DNA from 4 places in the Bradyrhizobium sp. 41S5 genome. Region 3 is predicted to be linked to each of the others. Evidence: predicted binding sites of a transcription regulator. Region 3 holds the regulator's gene; each other region holds the start of a gene.
What was found. The regulator PhoB, encoded in region 3, activates phosphate uptake and scavenging genes when phosphate is short. The targets are predictions, from matches to a motif close to TGTCATNNANCTGTCAT.
Positions count from the first base shown of each region.

Region 1 (4,207 bases), 2.5 Mb from region 3:
CACCGGCGACACCCCGGCGTCAATCGCAGCATCCTCGCTCGATCGCCCCGCTGCAATCGCGATCCAGAACGGCCTACGCTTCTCTCGCAGGACCTCGCGAGGCCGATATGGCGACCTCTGGATCGTTCGCTCACCTCGATCCGAATGCCCACTCCACCTCTTCATCGCAGCCTCCTTTTGATGGAGTGTTGCGACGACCGGTTGAAACCGCCCTGGATCGCCCGGTCAAGCCGGGCGATCACGCTGTTGTTAACGGTAAGCGCAACCTATCACTTCGCCTTCAGGAAGTCGCCGACTTCGAGCAGCACGAACTCGTCGTCATCGGCCTTGTTCGGATCGCGGCTCGAGGAGAACGGCAGATTGTTGTCGTTGCCGACGATGATGTGGGTCTCGTCGACGCGGTCGACATTCTCGATGGTGAAGAACGGAAAGGTGTAGACGCCGTCGTTGAGCGGCTTGCGGGCCTTGTGGTTCGGATCGCGGATCTTCATTAGGTCGATATAGGCGATCTTGCGCACCGGCTTGCCGACATTGGCGTCCGACAACTCGATCTTGTAGACGCGCTTGAACCTGGCGAGGTCAGGAAAGCAGTTCTCGCCGCGCTGGCCTTGCGGGCAGGCCTTGTCGGCGGTGCCTTCGCCATTGTCGCGCTCGATCACAAGGCCCTGGGTCGGATCGATCATGTTGAAGTCGCCGATCGCGTTGCCGTTCTGCTCGAACACATATTGCCAATAGCGACCGGTGAACTTCTCCGCCGCGACGTCGAATTCGAGGATACGGGAGGCTTCCTTGCCGTCGACCTTCTCCCGGTCCTTCTTGTCGGCATCCCACAGCGGCCCTTCGAGCAGGCCGTAGAGGAACTTGCCGTCCTTGGAGGAGGCAAAGCCCTCATAGCCCTTGGAGCGTCGCAGGTTGACGTTGATGTAGCTTGCGCCGGGCGCGCCGGGCGACTGCACGGCCCAGTGATCCGGCGAGCGCACCGGCTTGCCGTCGGCGACTGTCTCGAACACCGCGAGGATCTTGCCGGTCTTGTCGGCCTTGAGGATGTAGGGCCCGATCTCGTCGCCGATCCAGAAGGTGTCGTTGATGATCTGAAAGCCCTCGGTGTCGAAGTCGGCGCCGGTGAGGTAGCGCTTCGCGGTGTCCTCATGCACGATGCGGAACGGCACCTTTTTGTCGGGATCGTGCAGGAACACGGTCTCCTGACGCTCGATCTTGCCGTTCGCCCAGTCCATCTTGTAGCGGTTCAGGTACAGCATCGAGTCCGCCGAGTTGTAGCGCGCGCCCATGCCGTTGTCCGTGATCACCCAGAACGAGCCGTCGGCCATCGTCTTGATGCCGGAATGGCCTTGCAGAGGCTGGCCCTTGAATGGCAGCGACACGCCGGTCGGCCGCTCGTAGGACTTGCCCATCGCGGTGCCGATGGCATCGACGCGCTTGCCGGTGGTGTATTTGCCCGATGTCTTCAAATCGTTCGGGGCATCCGCGGGGGCGTCGATGAAGCTCTCCGCCGGCATCACGGCGTGTCCTGCCAGCGTCGCCGGGAATTCGCCCTCGCTCTGCGCGAACGCCGATGTGGCGAGCAGGATCGAGGCGACGGAACAGAGCAGTGACAGGCGCATGGTTGATCTCCCAAAGGACAAACGATGCGGTGTTCTCCGAGCCGCCTGTTACAGCCGGCTGACAGTTTTGTGAACCGCGGATGTTGCGACGGGATAAGCCTTGCGGCGTTACGTCGCCTTGCCCGCCGGCTGCATCGTCTGCGGCAGCAGGAAGGGCACGCCGCTCGCGGTATAGTCGATCGGGGCGTCGATCTCGAAGATCTGCCTCAGCGTGTCCGCTTGCATCGCGGCGGCACGGTCGCCGTCGACAGCAAGCCGGCCGCGATGCAGAAGCAGGATGCGGTCGGCGAACCGCATCGCGAGATTGAGGTCGTGCAGGATCGCGATCACGGCGGTGCCGCGCGCGGCGCGCCGCCTTGCCGTTTCGACCAGGTCGATCTGATGCCGTAAATCGAGGCTCGAGGTCGGCTCGTCGAGCAGCAACAGTCCCGGCCCGTGCAGCGCCTCGCCGCAGGCGAGCTGCACCAGCACGCGAGCGAAATGCGCGCGCTGCTGCTCGCCGCCGGACAGCGTCGGCAATTGCCTGAAACGGAAATGCGCCAGCCCGACCTCGTCCAGCGCCGCGGCGACCAGCGCGCGCGTCACCGCGCGCGGACTCTCGCCGGCGCCCATGCTGACGATTTCCTCGACCGTGAACGGGAAGGTGACGTTAACATGCTGCGACAGCATCGCGCGGCGCTGCGCCAGCTCGCGCGGACCATAGGCGTTGAGGTCGCGCTGCCTGAGCCGGATCGTTCCGCGCGACGGACGGAGATCGCCCGACAGCATCCGCAGCAGGGTCGATTTGCCGGCGCCGTTGGGACCCACGATCGCGACCATCTCGCCGGCGGCGATCTGCAGCGAGACCGCATCGACCAGCGCTGCGCCGCCGACCTTCATCGATACCGACTGCGCCTCCAGCAGCGCGCTCATAGCGACACCAGGGAGCGCTGGCGCAGCAGCATGGCAAGGAAGAACGGCGCGCCGATCGCCGCGGTCAAGATGCCGATCGGCATCTCAGCGGGGGCCACGATGGTGCGCGCCACCGTGTCGGCGCCGACCAGCAGGATCGCACCGAGCAATGTGGAGGCCGGCAGCAGCAGGCGATGCCCGGGTCCAATCACCAGCCGCAGCAGATGCGGCACCACGATGCCGACGAAGCCGACCACGCCGCAGACCGAGACCGCGACCCCGGTCATCGCCGACACCAGCACGATCGAGATCCGCTTCAGCCGCTCGACGTCGACGCCGCTGTGGAATGCCTCGGCCTCGCCAAGCACCAGCACGTCGAGTCCGCGCGCGATCGAGAGGCAGGCGATCAGCGCCGCGGCCAGTATCGGGGCAAGCGCCGTGAGCTTGCTCCAGGTCGCGCCGCTCAGCGAACCCAGCATCCAGAAGGTGATGTCGCGCAGTTGGCGGTCGTCGGCAACGAAGACCAGGAGCCCGATGCCGGCATTGGCGATCGCGGCAATCGCAAGCCCGGCCAGCAGGAAGATCGCAATCGACGTCCGGCCGCCGCGGCTGGCAATGCCATACAGCACGATGGTCGTGATCAGCGACCCGGCGAAGGCCGCGATCGGCAGCAGCTGATGCTGCAGGAAGCGCAGGCTCTCGCCGAGATGGCTGTCGGTGAACACGATCGCCACTGCGGCGGCAAACGCGCCGCCGGAGGAGACGCCGACCAGCGCCGGATCGGCGAGGGGGTTGCGGAACAGGCCCTGCATGATTGTGCCTGATACGGCAAGGAGTCCGCCGACCATCGCGGCCGCGGCGATCCGCGGGATCCGGATCGACCACACCACGAGCTGGTCGCGCGCCAGCAGCGGGTTGGCCGCGCCGTCGGCCCATAGTCCGAGCGCGGCGGGAAGCCGTGCCATGGGGATACCCGCGGCGCCGACCGTCAGGGCGACCAGCGCGATTGCTGCGAGCGCCGCAAGCAGGCAGAGCAGGGTGAGTGTCGCCGCCGGCCGCAGCGACACGCCGGCGCGCCGTCGTTTCGCACGCGCGGGACGTTCGGCCAGCACGCTCATTGCCGGCAGTTCGCGGTCAGCGCTGCCGGCTTGAAGTTGGCGGCCTCCGGCGCCAGCGCCGGATAGAGCTTGACCGAGAGGTCGCGCGCCGCGGCCGCGGTGCGCAGTCCGAAGCTGAGCAGATAAAGCCCCTCCATCGAGATGAAGGCCTTGTTGGCCGCGACCGGTGTCAGTGCGAAGGCCGGATGCGCGAACACGGCATCCGACGTCAGCGAGTCCTTGCCGCGATCGATCGACAGCACGACGTCCGGTTTCGCCGCCACGATGGCTTCGTCGTTGACCGGCTTGTAGCCGTCGTAACCGTCGATCGCGTTGATGCCGCCGGCGAGCTGGATGATCTCGTCCGCGGCGGTCTTTTGGCCCGCGGCCAACGCCCGGCCGCTCAAGAGCGACATCACGAACATCACGCGCACCGGCTTTGTCACTTTGGCGCGCAGTGTGCGCAGTTGTGTGAGGTCGCTCTCCACCGCCGTGGCCAGGCAGGCGGCGCGCGGGTCGGCGCCCATGGCGTGGCCCACCAGCCTGATCTTCTCGACCAGTCCGGCCTCCGAGAACGTCTCCGGCACCAGCACCAGC
Region 1 covers NZ_CP083721.1:6,944,667-6,948,873, reverse strand. Annotated here, with positions in the region: partial or broken gene HAP47_RS33445 (IS30 family transposase) at 1-165, opposite strand, end outside; gene HAP47_RS33440 (esterase-like activity of phytase family protein) at 270-1,622, opposite strand; gene HAP47_RS33435 (heme ABC transporter ATP-binding protein) at 1,731-2,534, opposite strand; gene HAP47_RS33430 (FecCD family ABC transporter permease) at 2,531-3,631, opposite strand; gene HAP47_RS33425 (heme/hemin ABC transporter substrate-binding protein) at 3,628-4,207, opposite strand, start outside.
Region 1: a site for PhoB is predicted at 1,670-1,686, ahead of HAP47_RS33440 (esterase-like activity of phytase family protein). Genes of this name have one in related genera too.

Region 2 (4,207 bases), 2.5 Mb from region 3:
ATAGATCGAATGCTTCACCGTGTAGCGATAGGCCGGGCGCTTGCGGAACTGGACCACATAGGCGTAGCCGACCACCTCGCCGTCGCACAGCGCGACCAGATGCGGCAGGCGGGTGTTGCGCAGATTCTTGCGGCGGTCGCGCAGGTCATCGGGCTCCGGCGTGCCGGAATCGTCGACGCTCTCCTCGATGCCGTGGCGGATGTGATGGCGGTAGATCGACAGCATCGCATCGACGTCGCTGTCGCGCGAGGGACGGACGGTGATCTTTTGATCATTCTCCATTGTGTTGCGTCCGCTGGCCTATTCGGACACGACATAGGTGTAGAAGCGGACGCGGCCCGCGTCGTCGATCTCCTTGTAGATGCCCTGGACCTCGACCTCGAAGCCCGGGAATGCATTGAAACTCGCCTCGAACATCTTGAGGTAGTCGATCATCGGCTTGCTGCGTTCCGACAGCCGCTCGCCGGGCACGATGGTGGCGATGCCGGGCGGGTAGACCACGAACGGCGTCGCGGCGATGCGACCGAAGATCTGGTCGATCGGCAGATAGTCGACGTCGTTGCGGATCAGATATTGCGCCGCCTGGCGCGGCGACATCGCGATCTCGGGGAGATGTTCGGGCAGGAACTGCTTGGCCTGCAGCGTGCTGACACCGCCGTCGCGGAAGAAGCGGTGCATGTCGCCGCAGAGGTCGCGCAGCCGCACGCCGGCGTAGCGTTGCGGGCGGCGGCGGAAGAATTCGGGGATGACGTCCTCGACCAGCGCGTTGTCGTCGTGCAGCTTCTTGAAGGCGACGAGCCCGGAGATCAGCGTGCCGGCCTTGCTGGCCTCGACGCCGGGCGTCAGCAGGAAGAGCAGGGAGTTGAGGTCGTTCTTCTCGGCGACGATCTGGTTCTCGCGCAGATATTGCGCCACGACCGGGGCGGGGATGCCGTGGTCGGCATAGGCGCCGGTGGCATGATCGAAGCCCGGCGTCAGCAAGGTGAGCTTGTTCGGGTCGGTCATGGCAAAGCCCGCGGTCAGCTCCGGGAAGCCGTGCCAGGTTTCGCCCGGGCTGAGCTGCCAGTAGGACGGATTGGTCGCGAGCTGATCGGTCGAGATCGTCTCCCAGGCGACATTGTGCACGCCGTTCTTGCGCGCGACGTCGGGGATCATCACGCGGTCCGGCACGAACGACTCGAAGAACCAGCGTCGCTCGGCGCGCGTCTCCTTCTCCTCGAACTCGCGCTTCACCGCGCGGATCTTCTTGCGCAGCTCGATGCCGAGCCGGATCGTGTCGTCCCATAGCACTTCGCCGGAGCGGCCCTTCATCATCTGCGCGCCGACGTCGAGCGAGGCGAAGATCGGATAGAACGGCGAGGTCGAGGCGTGCTGCATGAAGCTTTCGTTGAAGCGGCGGTGCTCGACCCGGCGCTTCTGGCCCTTGATGTGGCGGTCGCGGATGTGGATCTGCGAGGCCTGCGAGAAGCTCGCGAGCTGCTTGTGGGTCGATTGGGTGGCGATGATGCCAGGCGCCTCGGGGCTGAGGTTGGAAAGCCCCATCGCGAAGCGGCCGGAATAGATCGGGTGGAACTTCATGAAGCCGGCCCAGGCCTCGTCGAACAGGATGTAGTCGCAGAGATGGCCGATCCGCTTGAGGATCATCTCGGCGGAGTGGATGGTGCCGTCATAGGTGCACTGCTCGACCACGGCGACGCGGAACGGACGCTCCTTCTTCCAGGCGCTCTCGTCCTTGACCAGCGGGTGCTTGCGGATCTGGTCGCGCAAGCTCCCCTCGTCGAGCAGGTCCCAGCGCATCGGGCCGATCAGGCCCCAGGCGTTGCGCACCGTCGGCACATAAACCGGGATGCCGCCGCCGATCAGGAGCGCGCCGTGATGCGCGGCCTTATGGTTGTTGCGGTCGAACAGCACGAGATCGCCGTCGGTGACCAGCGAGCCGAGCGCGACCTTGTTGGAGGTCGAGGTGCCGTTGAGCACGAAATAGGTCTTCTCGGCGCCGAAGATCTTGGCGGCTTCCTTTTGCGCCCGCAGCGCCGGCCCCTCATGGGTGAGAAGGTCGCCGAGATCGAGCACGGAATTGTCGAGGTCGTCGCGGAACACCGCCTCGCCGAGATGCTCGACGAACACCCGGCCGATCGGGCTGCGGCTGTAGAACACGCCGCCATTGTGGCCCGGGCAGGTCCAGAGCTGGTTGCCTTCCTCGGCGTAGTCGACCAGCGCCCCGAAGAACGGGGTCTTCAGGTTCTCGGCATATTGCTTGAGCCTCGAAATCAGGTTCTTGGCGATAAAGGGCGGGGTTTCCTCGGACAGGAACACGTAGCCGTCGATGAAATCGAGCACCTCGACCGGCAGGTCCTCGAACCGCTTGCGACGGATCAGCAGGAGGATCGGGAAGTCGAGGCCGCGCCGGCGCATCAGGTTGATCAGCGCCGCGGTCTTGCCCTCGAGACCCTTCTTGCCCCAGTCGACCACCATGCAGCCGATCGCCGCATCGGTCTGCACCGCGATCTCGGCATCTTCCAGCTTGCGGGCGCGGACCACCTCGAAGCCGGAGCGCTCGATCTCGGCGATGATCTGGTTGAAGCGGATGCCTTCGAGGTCGTCGGCCTCGAAAACCGGCGCCGCGAACAGGAAGTTGAAGCGTTTGAAATAGTCCATGCATGTCCCCGAAACTGGTCCGCTGAACCTGTCTGCACAATTCATGACAAAGAGATGACAATCCCGCTGCGACGCCAGGTGCCATGGCCAAATCCGCGTCGCTGCGCTGAACTCCCGATATTGCCAGCTTTCGCAAAAGGAAGGCGCTATGCCCCAGCCTGCCAACCCCGCTGTTGCCGACCATTTGGCCGCGCTCGAGCGCGTTGCCCCGCTGATTGCCGAGCAACGGGCGGATTTCGACCGCGAGCGCCGGCTTCCCGACGCCGTGGTCCGCGCCCTGGCCGAGGCCGGAATGTTTCGGCTGTACCTGCCTAAGGCGCTGGGCGGGCCGGAATTCTCGCCGCTCGACTTCATGACGATCGTAGAGGCGGCCGCCGCGCTCGACGGTTCGGTCGGCTGGCTAGTCGGCAATGGCGGCGGCATGAGCCGGGCCGGCGGCTATCTGCCGGAGGAGGTGGTGCGGGGCTGGTTCGCCGATCCGCACGCCTTCATCGCGAGCGCCACCGGGGCGATCGGGACGGCGGTCGAGGTCGAGGGCGGGTATCGCGTCAGCGGACGCTGGCCGTTCGGCAGCGGCGCGCCCCACGCCACCAGGTTCATGGGACTCGCCAGCGTGAAGGGGCCCGACGGCAAGGATGGCCCGCCGATGTGCTGCTACGTCGATCGCGCCGACGTCCGCCTCCACGACACCTGGTTCGTGTCCGGACTGCGCGCCACCGGAAGCTGCGACTTCGAGATGCAGGACTGCTTCGTGCCTGACAGCCACACCCATCCGCTGGTCGACTTCAAGCCGACCCAGCCGGGCATCCCGTACCGGCTGCCGGGTCTGGCGGCGTTTTCGTGGACGGTCTCGGTCGTGCCGCTCGGGATCGCGCGCGGCGCGCTCGACGCCTTGATCGCGCTCGCGGGCAAGAAGCCGCGGCTGGGTGGCGTCGGCCAGCTGCGCGACGGCGAGCTGGTTCAGGCGATGGTCGGCCGAGCCGAAACGGCGCTGCGGTCGGCGCGGGCGCTGCTGGTCGAGGACATGACGGAGCTGGTGGCAGCGAGCGAGGCCGGAGGCGAGCGCCTGATCGAAGCAAGGCTGCTGCACCGGATCGCGTGCGCCAATGCCGGCGAAAGCGCCGCGCGAATCGTCGAGATGATCGCGGCGGCCGCCGGCACGGCCGCGATCTTCGAGACCGGCACGCTGGAACGTTCGATCCGCGACGTCCAGGCGGCGATCAAGCATGTCGCGATGACGCCGAACAGCTATACGCTGACCGGGCGCATGAAGCTCGGCCTGCCGCTCGGCACGACGCGGTTTTGAGCAAGGCCGCCGGCGGTGCAGGTTTCTGAGCGGTCAGGAGGCGACCGGCACCAGGCCGTAGCGCAGCATTGTCTCTTTCATCCTGGCTGGATCGGGGGCACCCCCCGCCATCAGTGCCGCCATGTCCTTGAAATATTGTGGCCCGAGCGCGCCGGGGCTGAGGAGGCAGAGGCAGGTCGCCGGACCGTTCGAACGGTTGGTGAAGCCGTGCACGACACCGCGCTTGATGAACACCGACTCGCC
Region 2 covers NZ_CP083721.1:3,503,962-3,508,168, forward strand. Annotated here, with positions in the region: gene HAP47_RS16535 (GNAT family N-acetyltransferase) at 1-282, opposite strand, end outside; gene HAP47_RS16540 (Orn/Lys/Arg decarboxylase N-terminal domain-containing protein) at 301-2,658, opposite strand; gene HAP47_RS16545 (acyl-CoA dehydrogenase family protein) at 2,807-3,964, shown strand; gene HAP47_RS16550 (cupin domain-containing protein) at 3,998-4,207, opposite strand, start outside.
Region 2: a site for PhoB is predicted at 2,702-2,718, ahead of HAP47_RS16540 (Orn/Lys/Arg decarboxylase N-terminal domain-containing protein). Genes of this name have one in related genera too.

Region 3 (4,207 bases):
CCGCTGCGCGAGGCGGCCTCCGCGCTCGGCCTGCCGCGCTCGCTGGTGATCAAGCGGATCGCTTATCGTGCTGCGCGTAGCGGCTTGATCACCGGCGTGCTGCTGGCGACCGCCCGCGTCGCCGGCGAGACCGCGCCGCTGCTGTTCACCGCGCTGTCGAACCAGTTTTTCAGTTGGGACTTGACCAAGACGATGGCCAACCTGCCAGTCACCATCAACAACTTCGTGCAGAGCCCCTACGCCTACTGGAAAGAGCTGGCGTGGAGCGGCGCACTGCTGATCACATTCACCGTGCTCGCGCTGAATATCGGCGCGCGTATCCTTGGTGCCGAAAGGGCCGCAAAATGACCGAGCTCTCCGTTTCAACCAGTAACCCGAGCCACGTTGCACCGCATACGCCGCTGCCGGAAGCGCCGCCGAAAGTCACGGTGCGCAACCTCAATTTCTATTACGGCGAGCACCACGCGCTGAAGAACATCAACCTGACGCTGGGCACCAACCGCGTCACGGCGTTCATCGGTCCGTCGGGCTGCGGCAAGTCGACCCTGCTGCGGATCTTCAACCGGATGTATGACCTTTATCCGGGCCAGCGCGCTACCGGTCAGCTGATGCTGGACCAGACCAACATTCTCGATCCCAAGCTCGACCTCAATCTGCTGCGCGCGCGGGTCGGCATGGTGTTTCAGAAGCCGACGCCGTTCCCGATGACGATCTACGAGAACATCGCCTTCGGCATCCGCCTCTACGAGAAGATCTCGAAGTCCGAGATGGACGACCGGGTCGAGAAGGCGCTGCGCGGCGGCGCGCTGTGGAACGAGGTCAAGGACAAGCTGAACGCCTCCGGCCTGTCGCTTTCCGGCGGCCAGCAGCAGCGCTTGTGCATCGCGCGCACCGTGGCGGTGCGGCCCGAGGTGATCCTGTTCGACGAGCCGTGCTCGGCGCTCGATCCGATCTCGACCGCCAAGGTCGAGGAGCTGATCCAGGAGCTCTCCGAGGACTACACGATCGCGATCGTCACCCACAACATGCAGCAGGCGGCGCGCGTCTCCGACAAGACCGCGTTCATGTATCTCGGTGAGCTGATCGAGTTCGACGACACCAACAAGATCTTCACCTCGCCGAGCGATCGACGCACCCAGGACTACATCACCGGCCGGTTCGGCTAGAGCATGATCCGGAAAAGTGGGCACCGGTTTTCCGATCGGATCATGCGAAACTGAGGACACCAAATCATGATCCTCGGGATCATGAGGGAGACAAGCGATGGCTTCTGAACATACCGCCAAGGCATTCGACAGCGACCTGCAGGAGTTGACCCGCCTGGTCGCCGAGATGGGCGGCCTCGTCGAGCGGATGATTACCGAGTCGGTCGACGCGCTGATCCGTCGCGACGTCGCGCTTGGCAAGCGCGTGGTCGCCGCCGACATCGAGATCGACAATCTGCAGCGCGTCATCGAAGAGCGCGCGGTGCTGACGATCGCCCGCCGCCAGCCGATGGCGATCGACCTGCGTGAAATCGTCAGCGCGATGCGCGTGGCCACCGACCTCGAGCGGATCGGCGACCTCGCCAAGAATATGGGCAAGCGCGTCGCGGCGCTGGAAAGCGATTTCCAGCCGCTGAAGCTGATCCGCGGCCTGGAGCACATGACCGACCTCGTGCTGTCGCAGGTCAAGTCGGTGCTCGACGCCTATGCCGCGCACGATCTGCCGGCGGCGATGAACGTCTGGAAGGGCGACGAGGAGGTCGATGCGATCTGCACCTCGCTGTTCCGCGAGCTGCTGACCTACATGATGGAGGATCCGCGCAACATCTCGTTCTGCATACATCTGATGTTCTGCGCCAAGAACATCGAGCGGATCGGGGATCACGCCACCAATATCGCCGAGACCGTGTTCTACATGATCGAGGGCCAGCAGATCACCGACAAGCGCCCGAAGGGCGACATGACCAATTTTGCCACCACTGTGCCGGGTACCTAGGACATGATCCGCGAGCGCGGAGCCGGATTGTCTTCACGACAAGTCGTTTCCGCGGGGATTATGCTCAGGAAAGTAAGCGTTTCGGTTTGCGTCTGGGCAACGGATCACCACAGAGAGAGAACTTGAACCGATGAGCGCACGCATTCTGGTAGTCGAAGACGAGGAAGCGCTGACGACACTGTTGCGCTACAACCTCGATGCGGAAGGCTACGATGTCGAAACGGTCGGGCGCGGCGACGATGCCGACACCCGCCTGAAGGAGCGCGTTCCCGACCTCGTGGTACTGGACTGGATGCTGCCGGGCCTGTCCGGCATCGAGCTGTGCCGCCGCCTGCGGGCGCGGCCCGAGACCAAGCAGCTTCCGATCATCATGCTGACCGCGCGCGGCGAGGAGAGCGAGCGCGTGCGCGGGCTTGCCACCGGCGCCGACGATTACATCGTCAAGCCGTTCTCGGTGCCGGAATTGCTGGCACGGGTGAAGGGCCTGCTGCGCCGCGCGAGCCCGGAGCGGCTTGCGACCGTGCTGACCTATGGCGACATCGAGCTCGACCGCGAGAAGCGCCGCGTGGCGCGCTCGGGACGTCCGATCGATCTCGGTCCGACCGAGTATCGGCTGCTCGAATTCTTCCTCGAGCATCCCGGCCGCGTGTTCAGCCGCGAGCAGCTGCTCGACAGCGTCTGGGGCCGCGACATCTATATCGATGAGCGTACCGTCGACGTGCACATCGGCCGCCTGCGCAAGCTGCTCAATCCGGGCCGCGAGCAGGATCCGATCCGCACCGTGCGCGGCGCCGGCTATGCGCTCGACGACCGCTTCGCGAAGGCCGAGCCGCAGCCGTAAGGCCTGCATGGCAACCTCAAGCCGCAACACGGCGTCGTCCCGGCGAAAGCCGGGACCCATACGCCGCGGCCGCCGCAATGGGCACGCGGCCAGACGGCTTTCTAACAATACGCATTCGGGGTTACGGGTCCCGGCTTTCGCCGGGACGACGCTGGTGGATAGTTCCGCGCTACGATCACACAAACAAATCCCCGCTTTCGCGGGGATTTGTTTTTGCAGTCCAGGCAGTTTCCCGAGTGCTTACTTGATCTGTGGCTTGGCCGACGGCCGGCGGCGATCGGCGGCGGGCTGGTAGGCGACGCGCGAGTGATGCGCGCAATAGGGCAGGCCGGCGAGCGCCTTGCCGCCGCAGAAGAAGAATTCCGGGCTTGAGGGATCGCCGACCGGCCAGTGGCAGGTGGCCTCGTTGAGCTCGAGCAGCGACAGCCGCTGGCTCATCGGCACCACGTTGTCGAAGGAGATCGGATCGGGCTCCATCTCGACCTCGAAGGCGTGCGCCAGCGCGGTGTTGCCGCGCGACACCGGGCGCGCCACCCGCATCATGTGCTGGGCGGGACGGGCCTTGCGCTGCCGCGGCGCAGCCGTGGAGGGGGCCTTGGCGCGGCCGGAGAGGCCGAGCCGATGTACTTTGCCGATCACGGCGTTTCGCGTCACATTGCCAAGTTCCGCCGCGATCTGGCTGGCCGAGAGGCCGGATTCCCAGAGCTTCTTCAGCTGCTCGACGCGATCGTCGGACCAGGTCAATACAGTCATCGCATTCTTCCTTTCGCATGGCGCCGGCCACTCATCGGAGCGGCGCTGCGAGCCAATCTGGACAAATATCCCTGCGGCCAGAATCCCTTAGCCCTCGCCGGGCACGGTGTTGCGCCCGAACGTTTACGCGTGACACGAAGGCTACTTAGAGGGTCCAGTACTGCCGCACGAGATGTCGTACCCGACAGGCCAAACGCTACAATATGGCGTGACTCTGGCGCAAGAGTCCGCGGCCGTGCGTCCACATGTTCCCGCAAAGTTAAGCATTGCTGTGAGGCTTTTCCACCGCTCCGGATTGCGCTGGTTTCGCATTGCAGGAAGGCCAGCAAAGGCCGGCTCCTGGCGATTGACACTTACCGGCCGCCGCATAGAATGTCCCGCACGTGCCGCCCGCAAAGGCGGCCGTTTTGTTTTCCGAAGCTGGCGGTTGCTGCGTAGGCGTCAAGGCGCGCGGCGATTGACGGTTTCAAACCGGCAGTGAACGCCATGACCAACGCCTCGTCGCATCTGCTCCCCGTCTTCGCCCGGGTCGATCTCGGCTTCGAGCGCGGCGAGGGCGCCTGGCTGATCGCAACCAACGGCGACCGCTATCTCGACTTCACCTCGGGCGTCGCGGTGAACGCGCTCGGGCAT
Region 3 covers NZ_CP083721.1:1,037,377-1,041,583, forward strand. Annotated here, with positions in the region: gene pstA (phosphate ABC transporter permease PstA) at 1-348, shown strand, start outside; gene pstB (phosphate ABC transporter ATP-binding protein PstB) at 345-1,166, shown strand; gene phoU (phosphate signaling complex protein PhoU) at 1,264-1,980, shown strand; gene phoB (phosphate regulon transcriptional regulator PhoB) at 2,111-2,821, shown strand; gene HAP47_RS04935 (GcrA family cell cycle regulator) at 3,062-3,574, opposite strand; gene HAP47_RS04940 (aspartate aminotransferase family protein) at 4,061-4,207, shown strand, end outside.

Region 4 (4,207 bases), 2.1 Mb from region 3:
TACTTCGCGCCGAACGCCTTGAAGGTGATGATGGTGAGGGTGTCCTGGATGCCCGGGATCACCTGAACCTTCTCGTTGATGAAATGGCCGATGTCGGTGTCGTGGTCGACGTAGAACTTGACCAGGAGGTCGTAATTGCCCGCGGTGGAGTAGATCTCGGACGCAATCTCGGCCTCCGCCAGCGCGTTGGCGACGGTGTAGGACTGGCCGAGCTTGCATTTGATCTGGACGAAGAAAGGAACCATCAAAGTCGCCTCCGGGGATTTCCGCGACTATAGGCCAAAAACGGGCGGCCAAGGCAAGGGGGCAAGGCAAGGGGGCAACAAGGCCAACTCGCGGTAGAGTCAGGCGAACTTGCTGCCGATGGGCGGCCGGGCTAGGACAGGCCATGATCTCGTTCGTCATGGTCTCATTCGTCTCGACCGCCGGTCCCGCAACATGACGCCGGTCGCGCTCACCATTGCCGGCTCGGATTCCTCTGGCGGGGCGGGCATCCAGGCCGATCTCAAGAGCTTTGCCGCGCTCGGGGTCTATGGTGCCTCGGCCATAACGGCGCTGACGGCGCAGAACACCACCGGCGTCAGCGGCATCCACCCGGTGCCCGCTTCGTTCGTCACGGCCCAGATCGATGCGGTGTTTTCCGACCTCGACGTCGGCGCGGTGAAGATCGGCATGGTGGCGCAGGCCGAGACGATCGTGGCGATTGCCGACGGGCTGCAGCGCTGGGCGCCGCGCCATGTCGTGCTCGATCCGGTGATGGTCGCAACCTCGGGCGATCGGCTGCTGGCTGCCGAGGCGGTCGATGCGCTGAAGACCATGCTGTTTCCACTGGCCTCGCTGATCACGCCGAACCTGCCGGAAGCGGCGGCGCTGCTGAACGAGCCGGTCGCATCGAGTGAGTCCGACGTCGCGCGACAGGGCCGGCAATTGCTGGCGATGGGATGTCGCGCGGTGCTGGTCAAGGGCGGCCACGGGCACGGCGCCGAGAGCATCGACTATCTGATCGATGGCGCGCGCAGCATCGCGCTCGCAGCGCCACGCATTGCGACATCGAACACGCACGGCACCGGCTGCTCGCTGTCGTCGGCGATCGCCGCCGGGCTCGCGAAAGGCGAGGCGCTGGAGACCGCCGTGCGCAACGCCAAGGCGTGGATCACCGATGCGATCGCGCAGGCGGATCGCTTCGCCGTCGGCCATGGCCACGGACCGGTGCATCACTTCCACAAGTATTATTGAAAGCTCGGAGGCTTCATCCGGGCTCCGCATTCGTTGCTCAAATGCGCGTTGTTCCGCCGCGATATGCAGGCAACTCCTGTTCCGCACAGCCGCGTCCATCCATGTCGCCAGATTGTCGCACGCCGCTGTTATCCGCACTGGAGGGCGTGCTGCTGATTCTCGTTAACTGTTAGTGAGGCCTTGGGTCGCGGGGATCGTCATCGCCTTGTCACAGGAATCTGTTAGGTGCACAGGCATGGGAAGTGACTCCTTGAGTGAAGAAAGCCCAGAGCGGCGCTTTCGCACTTTGTTTATCTCCGATGTTCATCTCGGAGCCCGCGGTTCGCAAGCCGACCGCCTGCTGGACTTCCTCCGCTCCCACGATGCCGACACGATCTATCTCGTTGGTGATATCGTCGACGGCTGGGCGCTGAAGTCGAACTGGTACTGGCCGCAGACCCACAATGATTTCGTGCAGAAGATGCTGCGCAAGGCGCGCAAGGGCGCCAAGGTGATCTACGTCCCGGGCAACCACGACGAGTTCCTGCGCAAATATTACGGCACGCATTTCGGCGGCATCGACGTGGTGGAGAACACCGTTCACACCGGCGCCGACGGCAAGCGCTACCTCGTGATCCACGGCGACATCTTCGATCTCGTGGTGCAGAACGCGCGCTGGCTCGCCCATCTCGGCGACAAGGCCTACGACTTCGCGATCCAGATGAATCGGTTCGTCAATTTCTTCCGCAAGATGTTCGGTGTGCCGTACTGGTCGCTGTCGCAATGGGCCAAGCTGAAGGTCAAGAAGGCGGTGAACTATATCGGCGCGTTCGAGGCGACGCTGGCCGGCGAGGCGCGGCGTCACGGCTGCGACGGCGTGATCTGCGGCCATATCCATTACGCGACGATTCATGACGAGCACGGCATCCGCTACATGAATTGCGGCGACTGGGTCGAGAGCTGCACGGCGCTCGCCGAGCATGAGGACGGCCATTTCGAGATCATCACCTGGACCGACCCGGTGCGCCGGATCGCGCCGGTTCCGCGAGTGACGGCACGCGCTGCATGACGCATATCCTGGTCGCGACCGATGCGTGGCATCCCCAGGTCAACGGGGTTGTCCGCACGCTGACCATGATGGCACAGGCGGCCAAATCGCTCGGCGTCGAGGTGAGCTTCCTGACGCCGGACGAGTTCCGCACCTTCGCGATGCCGAGCTATCGCGATCTCCGGCTGGCGCTGCCGTACCAGGCCAAGGTCGCTAGCCTGATCGAGGCGGCCAAGCCCGACAGCATCCATATCGCGACCGAAGGCCCGATCGGGCTCTCGGTCCGCCGCTATTGCCGTAGGCGCGGCCTGCCGTTCACGACGAGCTTCCACACCCGCTTCCCCGAATACGTCTCGGCACGGACGCCTGTCCCGGAAGCCTGGGTGTGGCGGGCACTGCGCTGGTTCCACAGGCCGAGCCGGGCGGTGATGGCCGCGACCCCGGCGCTGGCCGCCGAACTGCGCCAGCGCGGCTTCCGCAACGTGGTGCTGTGGTCGCGCGGCGTCGACACCGCGCTGTTCCACCCGCGCGATGTCGATCTCTGCCTGCCGCAGCCGGTCTATCTCAGCGTCGGCCGGGTGGCGGTGGAGAAGAACCTCGAAGCATTCCTTGATCTCGATCTGCCCGGCACCAAGGTGGTGGTCGGCGACGGCCCGGCGCGGGCGGCGCTGGAGCGGAAATATCCGGAAGCCCTCTTCCTCGGCGCCCGCCATGGGGAAGAATTGGCCGAAATCTACGCCGCGGCCGATGTGTTCGTTTTCCCCAGCCGCACCGATACGTTCGGTTTGGTGCTGCTTGAAGCGCTGGCCAGCGGCTTGCCGGTTGCCGCTTTTCCGGTCACCGGTCCCCGCGACGTGATCGGCGCGGCGCCGGTCGGCGTGCTCGACGAGGATCTGCGCCACGCCTGCCTGGAGGCGCTCAGCATCCCGCGGCAGGCCTGCGTCGATTTTGCCGCGCTCCACACCTGGCAGGCGTCGGCCCGGGTGTTCATCGACCGCTGCATGAACGTCCGCCCCGTCGCGCCCGACGGCGAGGGGGAGGCATTCGAATTCGGCGCCGAAGAGCACCATTTCGCGGCCTTGCCGGCGCCTCAGCCAAACTCACGCTAAAGCGTCTTGCCGGGTTGCCCGCCGCCGCGATACAAATCGTGGATGACGGACATCACTCTCAATCCACCCGTCGCTGCTGCGGACATCGATGCCGCCGCAAGGGTGGTCGCGCCGTTCGCGGTGCGCACGCCGCTCCTGACTTTCCCCGTTCTCAACGAACGCGTCGGCACCCAGGTCTTCCTCAAGCCCGAGATGCTGCAACGGACCGGATCGTTCAAGTTCCGCGGCGCCTTCAACAAGCTCGCCTCGATACCGCAGGACAAGCGGAGCGGGGGCGTCGTCGCGTTCTCCTCGGGCAACCACGCCCAGGGCGTTGCCGCGGCGGCAAAGATCCTCAACATGCAGGCGACCATCGTGATGCCCGCGGACTCGCCGATCACCAAGCGCGAGCGGACCAAGTCCTATGGCGCCGAGGTCGTGCTGTACGATCGCGATCGCGACGACCGCGAGGCGATCGCCAATGGTATCGCCAGCAAGCGCGGCGCGACGTTGGTGCGTCCTTATGACGATCCCTTCGTGATCGCGGGCCAGGGCACCGCCGGCCGCGAGATCGCCGAGGACATGGCAGCGCTCGGGCTTGTGCCCGACATCGTGGTGGCGCCGGCTTCCGGCGGCGGCCTGATCGCGGGCGTTGCTACCGCCGTGAAGGCGAAATATCCGCAGGCCCAGGTGATCGTCGCCGAGCCCGCGGGCTATGACGACCACGCTTTGTCGCTCAAGGTCGGCCATCGCGAGGCGCATCCGGTCGCGGCGCGCACCATCTGCGATGCGCTGATGGCGATGATGCCGGGCGAGCTCACCTTCGCCATCAACAGCAAGCTGCTGGCAAACGGCG
Region 4 covers NZ_CP083721.1:3,137,548-3,141,754, forward strand. Annotated here, with positions in the region: gene HAP47_RS14705 (Lrp/AsnC ligand binding domain-containing protein) at 1-245, opposite strand, end outside; gene thiD (bifunctional hydroxymethylpyrimidine kinase/phosphomethylpyrimidine kinase) at 439-1,236, shown strand; gene HAP47_RS14715 (UDP-2,3-diacylglucosamine diphosphatase) at 1,472-2,284, shown strand; gene HAP47_RS14720 (glycosyltransferase family 4 protein) at 2,281-3,372, shown strand; gene HAP47_RS14725 (threonine/serine dehydratase) at 3,415-4,207, shown strand, end outside.
Region 4: a site for PhoB is predicted at 1,432-1,448, ahead of HAP47_RS14715 (UDP-2,3-diacylglucosamine diphosphatase). Genes of this name have one in related genera too.